Regions from separate parts of the Streptomyces sp. NPDC057617 genome, predicted to be linked through region 3. Evidence: riboswitches for the same ligand, from Rfam matches in the RefSeq annotation. Region 3 holds a riboswitch; each other region holds the start of a gene.
The links. A riboswitch is a leader RNA that binds a small molecule or an ion and turns the genes downstream of it on or off. The one in region 3 is predicted to bind cobalamin.

Region 1 (3,268 bases), on a different contig from region 3:
TACAGCTCGCGCGCCGGGACGGTCCTGCGGGCCAGGCCCGCCGCCTCCGCGTCGCGGTAGGCCCCGTCGAACTCCTCGCCCCACAGATCGACCAGCTCCGGCACATCGGAGGGCGAGAACAGCGACCACATGCCGTCCGCCTCCACCCGGCGCATGAACTCGTCCGGGATCCAGTGCGCCAGATTGAGGTTGTGCGTACGCCTGGCGTCCTCGCCGGTGTTGTCGCGCAGCTCCAGGAACTCCTCCAGATCCGCGTGCCAGGTCTCCAGATACACACAGGCCGCGCCCTTGCGCCGGCCGCCCTGGTTGACCGCGGCGACCGAGGAGTCGAGGGTGCGGAGGAAAGGGACGATGCCGTTGGAGTGCCCGTTGGTGCCGCGGATCAGTGAACCGCGCGAGCGGACACGGGAGTACGGGATGCCGATGCCGCCCGCGTGCTTGGAGAGCCTGGCCACCTGGTGGTACCGCTCGTAGATCGAGTCCAGCTCGTCCAGCGGGGAGTCCAGCAGATAGCAGGACGACATCTGGGGGTGGCGCGTACCGGAGTTGAAGAGGGTCGGCGAGGACGGCAGATACTCCAGCCGGCTCATCAGCCCGTACAGCGCGGCGACTTCGTCCAGCGCCCGTGCCGACTCGTCCTCCGCGAGCCCGGCGGCCACCCGCAGCATGAAGTGCTGCGGGGTCTCGATCACCCGGCGGGTCAGCGGGTGCCTGAGCAGATAGCGGTCGTGGAGCGTACGCAGCCCGAAGTAGCCGAAGCGGTCGTCCGCCGCCGGATCGGCCAGCCGGTCGAGCCGGGCGGCGTGCAGCGCGACAAAACCGGCCGTACGGTCCGCGATCAGGCCCTCGCGGTGCCCGACCGCGACCGACGCCGAGAACGACACCGCGCCCTGGCCCGCCGCCTCCTCCACGATGGCGCGGGCGAGCAGCCGGGCGGCGAGCCGGGAGTACGACGGGTCCTCGGCGATCAGACCCGCGGCCGCCTCGATGGCGAGCCCGCGCAGCTCGGCCTCGTCCGACCGGGCGTTACGGCCCCGGAGTGCGGCGGCGGCCACTCTGCCGGGGTCGGCGTCGGGCAGATCGGCGGTCAGTTCGGCCAGGACCCGCAGCAGCGCGGCGCCCGGTCCGTCGGCCGCTTCACCGATTTGCCCGTCGGTCGGCCCGTCTGCGGGTCCATCAGGCCCGGTGGTTCCCGGAGCGGCTGCCGCCGGATCCGCTGGCGCGATGGTCACGTGGTGCTCTCCCTCGCTCGGCTCCGGGCCGGCGCGAGGGGATACGGGGGCGCGCACCGCCGTACCCCCGGGACCCGGGCAGCACGCGGCGCGGCGTCCACCGGCCCAACCGCGAGGCCCGGACGTCTCGGCGCCCGGATCGGCCGACCCGGACGCACCGTCGGCAGGCGCTCGGACTCGCGGGCACGGCAAAGCGCACCACAGCACACCGTTGCGGGACAGTTCCGGATTCGCACCGGATTCCCCTGCGTCGACAGCGAGGTCGAGCATACATCTGGTGGCTGGAAGCCGCACCACCCCCCAGATGTAGTGTCGGGTATGGTCAGCCGCCCCCGGGCGTACCACCGTCGGCGGCGCCGGGCAGGTCCAGGACATAGGCGAGCAGCGGGAGTTCCGGGAGCGGTTCCCAGTCCCGCTCGGGGGTCCTGACGAAGCCGAGGCGCTCATAGATCCGGTGGGCCTGCCGCATGGACGCCTGGGTCGAGAGGACCAGCCGTATACAGCCCTCCGTGTTCTGAGCGCGCGCCACACAGGCACGGACCAGGGCCTCGCCGACGCCTCTGCCCCGGGCCGCCCGGTCGACCGCCAGCATCCGGAACTCGGCCTCGCCGTCCTGCGCGATGTCCGCCCAGGGCCCGCCGGCCAGGACAACGGTGACCCCGCCCAGCACCGTCCCGTCCGGGTCCACGGCGGCCAGCACCTCCGCCTCGGCCGCCCGCGTGGCCACATCCCGCAGCGTGTACAGATACGGGTCGTCCTCACCGAAGTCCAGGTGCCCGTCCACCAGATACGCCCGCGCGGTGATCTCGCCGAGCCGCGCGTACTCCCCGGGCTCGGCCTCTCTGATCGTGAAGTCCATGCACCGAGTGTGCGCCATGGGTACGACAACGGGCCGCCGCGCCCTCCTCACCAGCGAGGAAGCCGCGGCGGCCCGGTCGGAACACGAGACCCTCAGTGCACCGGATCGCCCGAAGCCGCCTTCGCCGGCTCGACCCGTACCCCCGGATCCCCCGCGTCCGCCGTGTAGTCCGACGGGCTCGTCTCGTCCACGCCCTCGGGCGCCTTGACCGCCCGCATCACGAACGTCAGCACCACCGTCACCACCACATTCAGCACGAACGCCGTCAGACCGATGTAGCCGATCTCGTTGATCCCCGGGATCTCCGCCGACGATCCGCCGAAGTGCTTCTGGGTGGGGCTCGCGACCCCGTACGCCGCGGCCGTCCCGTACAGCATGCCGACGCCCCAGCCGACGAGCAGCGCCCAGCGGTGGAACCAGCGGGTGAACAGGCCGCCGACCAGGGCCGGCATCGTCTGGAGGATCCAGATTCCGCCCAGCAACTGGAAGTTGATCGCCACCGTCTTGTCCATGGACAGGACAAAGACCAGCGCGCCCACCTTCACCAGCAGCGAGACCACCTTCGAGACCTTGGTCTCCTGCGCCGGGGTCGCGTCCGGCCTGATGAAGTCCTTGTAGATATTGCGGGTGAAGAGATTCGCCGCGGCGATCGACATGATCGCGGCCGGCACCAGCGCGCCGATCCCGATGGCCGCGAAGGCCACGCCCGCGAACCAGGCCGGGAACATGTTCTCGAAGAGCTGCGGGATCGCCAACTGCCCGTTGTCCACCTTGATCCCGGCGGCGATCGCCATGAAGCCCAGCAGCGCCAGCAGCCCCAGCATCAGTGAATACAGCGGCAGGATCGTGGTGTTGCGCCGGATCACATCGCGGCTGCGGCTGGAGAGCGTCGCCGTGATGGAGTGCGGATACATGAAGAGCGCGAGCGCGGAGCCGAGCGCCAGGGTGGCATAGCCCCACTGCCCTGCGTCGCCCGGTACGAGCGCTCCGCGTGGCGCGCCCGTCGCCGGATTGGGCTGCGCGAACGCCTCGCCCGCCTTGGCGAAGATGTCGTCGAAACCGCCCAGTTTGATGGGGATGTAGATGATGGCCACCGCGATCACCAGATAGATCAGGGTGTCCTTCACAAAGGCGATCAGCGCGGGCGCGCGCAGCCCGGACGAGTAGGTGTACGCGG
Region 2 (3,268 bases), on a different contig from region 3:
CAGCGCGACCGCCCCGGCCAGCGCGGCGACCGGCAGCAGCGCCCGGTGCCCGGCGCCGACGGCCATCCGCGCGGCGTGCGGCACCAGCAGCCCGATGAAGCCGACCGCGCCGCTCGCGGCGACCATCACGGCGGTGACCAGGGAGGCGAGTACGAAGACCGCGGCCCGGAAGCGCGAGGTGTCGAGCCCTAGGACGGTCGCGCCCTCCTCCCCCGCCAGCAGCAGATCGAGCGGCCTGGCCAGTGCCATGAGCAGGGCGGTGCCCGCGACGAGCGCGACGGCGGGCGGTACGAGCGTGGCCCAGCGGGCGCTGCCGAGGCCGCCCAGCGACCAGTAGAGGGCCTCCTGGAAGTGCTCGGGCCTGGCGGAGACGACCAGGATCAGGGTGGTGAGCGCGGAGAGGATGTACGAGACGGCCACCCCGGCGAGGACGAGCCCGCCCCCGCTCATCGTGGAGCCGCGCCGGGCCAGCCCGTACACCAGCGCCAGCGCGAGCAGCGACCCGGCGAAGGCGGCGGCGGGCATCGCGACGGTGGTGGTCACCCCGCCGCCGATGCCGAGCACGAGGACCAGCACGGCACCGGTGGAGGCGCCGGAGGAGATCCCGAGCAGGAAGGGGTCGGCGAGCCGGTTCCGTACGAGCGCCTGGAGAACGGTCCCGACGACGGCCAGCCCGCCCCCGACGACGGCCCCCAGCAGCACTCTCGGCAGCCGCACATCGAGCACGATGGTCCGGAACGGGCCGGGCTCCGCGCGCCCGGTGAGGACCGCGACGACCTGCCCGGGCGGAATCCACACGGAGCCGAGGGCGAGCGCGGCGACGACGGCGGCGCAGAGCGCGACGGCGAGGCAGCCGAGAACCAGGGGCAGGCGAAGCCGCCGGGCCCCGGGCTGCGGCCGGGCGGGGGCCGGGGGCGTGGGCGAAGCCTCCGAGCCGGTTCCGGCGGAGCTCCGGGGAGCGCCTGCGGCGGGCTTCTCCCCCACCCCGCCCCTTCCCGAAACCGGGGCTTCGCCCCGGACCCCGGTGTCCTCAAACGCCGGACGGGCTGGTTTTGCCGCGGTGTCCTCGAATGCCGGACCGGCTGGTTTCGCCGCCGGCGAAGGCTCGGGATCGCTGGGCATCGGACGTTACTTCGTCCGCGCCGGGTGGAGTTGGGTTGCCAGGCGTTCGATTGCGCCCGGCGCTCGTACGCCCAGGACCACGTCCGACAGCGGCATCACCGCGAAGCTGCGGTTCTTGATGGCCGGGATGTCCTTCAGGGCCGGGTCGTCGAGGAGGCGCTTCTCCTTCTGGGCGACCGTCGTCGAGCCGTAGTCGTAGATGACGACGGTCTCGGGGCGGCGGGCCACGACCTGTTCCCAGGTCGCGTCGCCGAAGGACTTGTCGAGGTCGGCGAAGACATTGCGGCCGCCGGCCAGCCGTATCAGCTCGTTGCCGATGCCCTTGCCGCCCGCGGTGAACGCGGTGCGGTCGCCGCTGTCGTACACGAAGACCGGCACGGGCCTGACGCCCTTCAGTCCGCCCGCGGTGGACGCGACCGTGGCGCGCGCGTCCGCGATCCAGCGCTTCGCGCGCTCCGGGACGCCGAAAGTACGGCCGGTCTCCTCGACCTCGCGGTAGACGTCCTCCATCGAGGTCCGGCCGTCCGTGCAGTTCTCCAGGTTGAGCCGGGTGTTGATACCGGCCGCCTTGAGGTCGTCGCGGCTACGGCCGTCCTTCGCGTCGAAGGCGCTCGCGTACCCGCCGTACACGAAGTCGGGTGCGGCAGCGAGGAGTTTCTCCTTGGAGGGATACTCCTCGGCGAGGACCGGCACGCTCTTGTACGCCTTCTCGTACGCGGGCAGGATCCGGTCGTCCAGCCAGGCGGTGCCGACCAGGGACTTCTCCAGACCGAGCGCGAGCATGATCTCGGTGACGTGCTGGTTCATGGTGACCACGCGCTTCGGCGGCGCCTGATACGTGGTCGTCACCCCGCAGTTGGTGACGGTGTACGGGAAGCCGGGCGCGGCGGGCTTCCCCTGCGTGGACCCGTCGGCGGTGGGGCCGCCGCAGGCCGTGAGCGGCAGCAGGGCCAGTGCGACGGATACGGCTGGTACGACGGCGGGCGCGAACGCGCGGCGGCGCCGGGGCACGGCAGACACGACAGGGCCTCCTCCGGGGGATTTCCGCGTCCCCTGGCTGGTGGGAGAAAGGCGGCAGGTCAGTTCCTGGCTGCCAAGCGGAGCTTGGTCACAGTGGCGGGACCGCGCCGGTTTCGCACCGGCTTCCTGGGTCCTGCCGCCTAAGTTTCTGCGTCGAGTCTCTCAGACGATCTCGACGGGCTCCTCGGTGACCTCGCCGTCCACGATCCGGTACGAGCGGAACTGGAAGGGGCCTTCGCCGTCGGTGTCCGCGGTGGAGACCAGCACATAGTGGGCGCCGGGCTCATTGGCGTAGGTGATGTCCGTACGGGACGGATAGGCCTCGGTCGCGGTGTGGGAGTGGTAAATGATCACCGGCTCCTCGTCGCGGTCGTCCATCTCCCGGTAGAGCTTGAGCAGATCGGCCGAGTCGAACTCGTAGAAGGTGGGCGAGCGCGCGGCGTTGAGCATGGGGATGAACCGCTCGGCCCGGTCGCTGCCCGCGGGGCCCGCGACGACACCGCAGGCCTCGTCGGGGTGGTCGGCTCGCGCGTGCGCGACGATCTGGTCGTGCAGGGCCTGGGTGATGGTGAGCATGCAGAGAATATAAACGGGGCGATGGGGTGCGGGCGGGCCCTGGTACGCGTGCGTGGGCCGGCCCCGGTACGACGGAGCCGGCCCACGCGGTGTCCTCAATCGCCGGACGGGCTGGATTTACCGGACGGGCTGGTCTCAATCGCCGGACGGGCTGGTTTTGCCGGCTGCACTGACCTTCAGCACAGCAGCCGGGTCGCGCCGCTTCAGCGTCTGCCAGCCGACTGCCAGCCCCACCGCCCACACGGCCGCCACATACAGACAGATCCGCGCGTCCTTGTCGTACGCGATCAGACAGGTCACCAGCGCCAGGAAGGCCAGCGCGACCCAACTGAACAGCGCGCCGCCGGGGGCGGGGAACGACGAGGCGGGCAGCCTCCCGGCCTCCACGGCGCGGCGGTAGCGGATATGGCTGATCAGGATCATCATCCAGGTCCAGATGCCGGCCGCGGTGGCCACCGAGGTCACATAGCCGAACGCCTTCTCCGGGACGACGTAGTTGAGGACCACGCCGATCCCCATCAGTACGACGGAGACGGTGATGGCGAGGGCG
Region 3 (3,268 bases):
GCTGAGCCGTCCCAGCGGTGCGTACACGGACAGCGCAACGGTTCCGTCGGGGGAGCGGATCAGCCCCGGAGCCGGGGGTTCCGCGCCCGCCGCCGGAGTTACGGGGGCTACGGGGACCCCCGCCGCGTACTCGGCCGCGATCCCCGCGTCCGCCAGCCGCGCCGCGACCGCCTCGTCCAGTCCATGGCCGGGCGGCAGCTCCCGTACCCGCCAGGCACCGGAACCACCCGCCTCCGCCACCGTGAGAAACGTCTCCGCAGCCAGCAGCGCGGCTCTCGGGGCGTCGGCGGCGGGTACGAGGAGGCCCGCCCGGTTCGCCCCGGTACGCACCATCGCCGTACCGTCCCGCCGTGCGAGCAACGTCACATCCGCGCCGAGCGCCACGACATCCCCGCGGCCGTCGTCCAGGGCGAAGAGGAAGCGCCCGGAGAGGGCGGTCGCGGGCTCGCTGGCACAGAGAAGTCCGTCCAGTTCGCGCGCCCACAACTGCAAGCGCTCAGCGGGGAGTTCGCCGTGTCCGTCGAGTCCGGAGAGCGGTGACGCGACGATGTTCCGTACGCGCTCGTGCCGTTCGGAGGGCAGCAGCCCGGCTTGGCGCAGCAGCGCCGCGAGTTCATCGCCGCAGGCCGCGCCCAGGCCCCGGAGCTGCACATTGCCCCGTGAGGTGATGTCGAGATGTCCGTCGCCCAGGCGCTCGGCCGCGCTCGCCAGTGCCTCGGTCTGACGGTACGTCAGCAGTCCTGCGGGCAGCCGCAGTCGGGCCAGCCGTCCGTCGTCCGCGGTGTGCAGCCGCAGCGCACCGGGACAGGCGTCACCGCCCTCCCGGACGGGACCCGCGGGCCCCAGAGCTACACCGGTCACTGGACCCCGAAGAGAACCCCGAAGAGGGTCCCCAAGAGGGCCCGGGAGCGGGCCCCTGACAGGATCCGCGAGCGGGCCCCCGGCAGGTCCCGGCGGCGGATCCCGTAGCGGATCCCGGGCCGAAGCGGTCCCCCCGTCCCGCGGGTGGGCTTCGTCCCGGTTCGCGGGTGTTGGCGAGGTGGGCGGCATGGCGGCGAGCATACCCACGTACCCCCGCACCCCCTCCGGCCCGTCCTGGCGCCCTCCCCGCCCGTGACCTGCTGCACCTACTATGCAGACGGCGGGTCCCGTGCCCGTCAACGCCAGTGACGGCGTCAGGGGAGGAAGCCCGGTGCGAATCCGGCGCGGTCCCGCCACTGTGAGCCCGGCATGCGTATGCCGCCGGGTGAGCCAGGAACTCCCGCCGTCCTCCCTACCGCCCGGGGCGCGGACCCCGAGGAAGGCAGACGCCGCATGATTCTGCTCCTGTCGACGTCCGACACCGATCTGCTCAGCGCCCGTGCGGCGGGCGGGCCGGTTCCATACCGGTACGCCAACCCCGCCCGGCTCGCGCTCGACGAACTGCCTGGACTGCTGGAGGGCGTGGACCTCGTGGTCGTACGCCTCCTGGGCGGGCTGCGCGCCTGGCAGGACGGGATCGACCTCCTCCTCGGCAACACGGCCCCCGACCGCCACCCCTCGCCCGACCGCCACCCCTCGCCCGGCCAGGATCCCGGTCAGAACCCCCTCGCCGACGCCCTGCGCGCCGCCCCCGCCCGTCCCCCCGTCGTCGTACTCACCGGCGAACAGGCCCCGGACGCGCAGCTCATGGAGGCCTCGACCGTCCCCATCGGTATCGCCGCCGAGGCCCACGCGTATCTCGCCCACGGCGGTCCCGCCAATCTGGAGCAGCTCGCGCGCTTCCTCTCCGACACGGTCCTGCTGACCGGCCACGGCTTCGAGCCGCCGGCCGCCGCGCCGACCTGGGGCCGGGTCCACCGCAGGGTGGAGACCCTCACCTTCGTCAGCGCCGCCCGGCCGATCGTCGCGGTGCTCTACTACCGCGCGCACCATCTCAGCGGCAACACCGCCTTCATCGACGCCCTGAGCGAGGCTGTCGAGGAGGCGGGAGGCCGGGCCGTGCCGGTCTTCGTCTCTTCCCTGCGCGCCCCCGAGCCGGAGTTGCTGAAGGCGCTGAGCGGCGTCGACGTCATCATCACCACCGTGCTCGCCGCAGGCGGCACCCGGCCCGCCGAGGCCTCGGCCGGCGGTGACGACGAGGCCTGGGACGCCGGAGCCCTGGCCGCGCTCGACGTACCGATCCTCCAGGCCCTCTGCCTCACCAGCAGCCGCGCCGACTGGGAGGCCTCAGACGAGGGGCTGTCGCCGCTGGACGCGGCGTCGCAGGTGGCGGTACCGGAGTTCGACGGCAGGCTCATCACCGTCCCGTTCTCGTTCAAGGAGCTGGACCCCGAGGGGCTCCCGGTGTACGTCGCCGACCCCGAGCGGGCCGCACGGGTGGCCGGGATCGCCGTACGCCACGGCCGGCTGCGCCATCGCCTGAACGCGGACAAGCGCATCGCGCTGGTGCTGTCCGCGTACCCGACCAAGCACTCCCGTATCGGCAACGCCGTCGGCCTGGACACTCCCGCCAGCGCCGTGGCCCTGCTGCGCGAACTGCGTGACGCCGGCTACGACTTCGGTACGGAGGCCGTCCCCGGGCTCGAATCCGGCGACGGCGACGAACTGATCTACGCCCTCATCGAAGCCGGCGGCCACGACCAGGAGTGGCTCACCGAGGAGCAACTCGCCCGCAACCCCGTCCGTATCCCCGCCTCCGACTACCGCCGCTGGTACGGGCAGCTCCCCGCCGCCCTGCGGGAGTCCGTCGAGGAGCACTGGGGCCCGCCGCCCGGCGAGATGTTCGTGGACCGCAGCCGGGCCGCCGCGGGCGGGGACCCGGACGGCGACATCGTCCTGGCCGCCCTCCGCCGCGGCAATCTCCTCATCCTCATCCAGCCGCCGCGCGGCTTCGGCGAGAACCCGATCGCGATCTACCACGACCCCGATCTGCCGCCCTCGCACCACTACTTGGCGGCGTACCGCTGGATCCAGGCCGCCCGCGAGGACGGCGGTTTCGGCGCCGACGCCATGATCCACCTGGGCAAGCACGGCAATCTGGAGTGGCTGCCCGGCAAGAACGCGGGGCTCTCCGCCGCCTGCGCCCCCGACGCCGCGCTGGGCGATCTGCCGCTGATCTACCCGTTCCTGGTCAACGACCCGGGCGAGGGTACGCAGGCCAAGCGGCGCGTGCACGCGACGCTGGTGGACCATCTCGTACCGCCGATGGCGCGCGCCGAATCGTACGGCGACATCGCGCGCCTGGAGCAGCTCCTCGACGAGCACGCGGCGATCGCCGCCATGGACC

Region 1: another riboswitch for cobalamin. It lies ahead of ACFU9P_RS08660 (ribonucleoside-diphosphate reductase subunit alpha); the one in region 3 lies ahead of cobN (cobaltochelatase subunit CobN).
Region 2: another riboswitch for cobalamin. It lies ahead of ACFU9P_RS18060 (ABC transporter substrate-binding protein); the one in region 3 lies ahead of cobN (cobaltochelatase subunit CobN).

The regions. Positions count from the first base shown of each region.
Region 1 is NZ_JBHVGV010000002.1:691,227-694,494, forward strand. Features, by position in the region: gene ACFU9P_RS08660 (ribonucleoside-diphosphate reductase subunit alpha) at 1-1,232, opposite strand, end outside; cobalamin riboswitch at 1,377-1,519, opposite strand; gene ACFU9P_RS08665 (GNAT family N-acetyltransferase) at 1,555-2,091, opposite strand; gene mctP (monocarboxylate uptake permease MctP) at 2,184-3,268, opposite strand, start outside.
Region 2 is NZ_JBHVGV010000006.1:392,248-395,515, forward strand. Features, by position in the region: gene ACFU9P_RS18055 (FecCD family ABC transporter permease) at 1-984, opposite strand, end outside; gene ACFU9P_RS18060 (ABC transporter substrate-binding protein) at 1,129-2,133, opposite strand; cobalamin riboswitch at 2,182-2,309, opposite strand; gene ACFU9P_RS18065 (Mov34/MPN/PAD-1 family protein) at 2,305-2,718, opposite strand; gene ACFU9P_RS18070 (amino acid permease) at 2,854-3,268, opposite strand, start outside.
Region 3 is NZ_JBHVGV010000017.1:90,720-93,987, reverse strand. Features, by position in the region: gene cobG (precorrin-3B synthase) at 1-1,062, opposite strand, end outside; cobalamin riboswitch at 1,126-1,281, shown strand; gene cobN (cobaltochelatase subunit CobN) at 1,315-3,268, shown strand, end outside.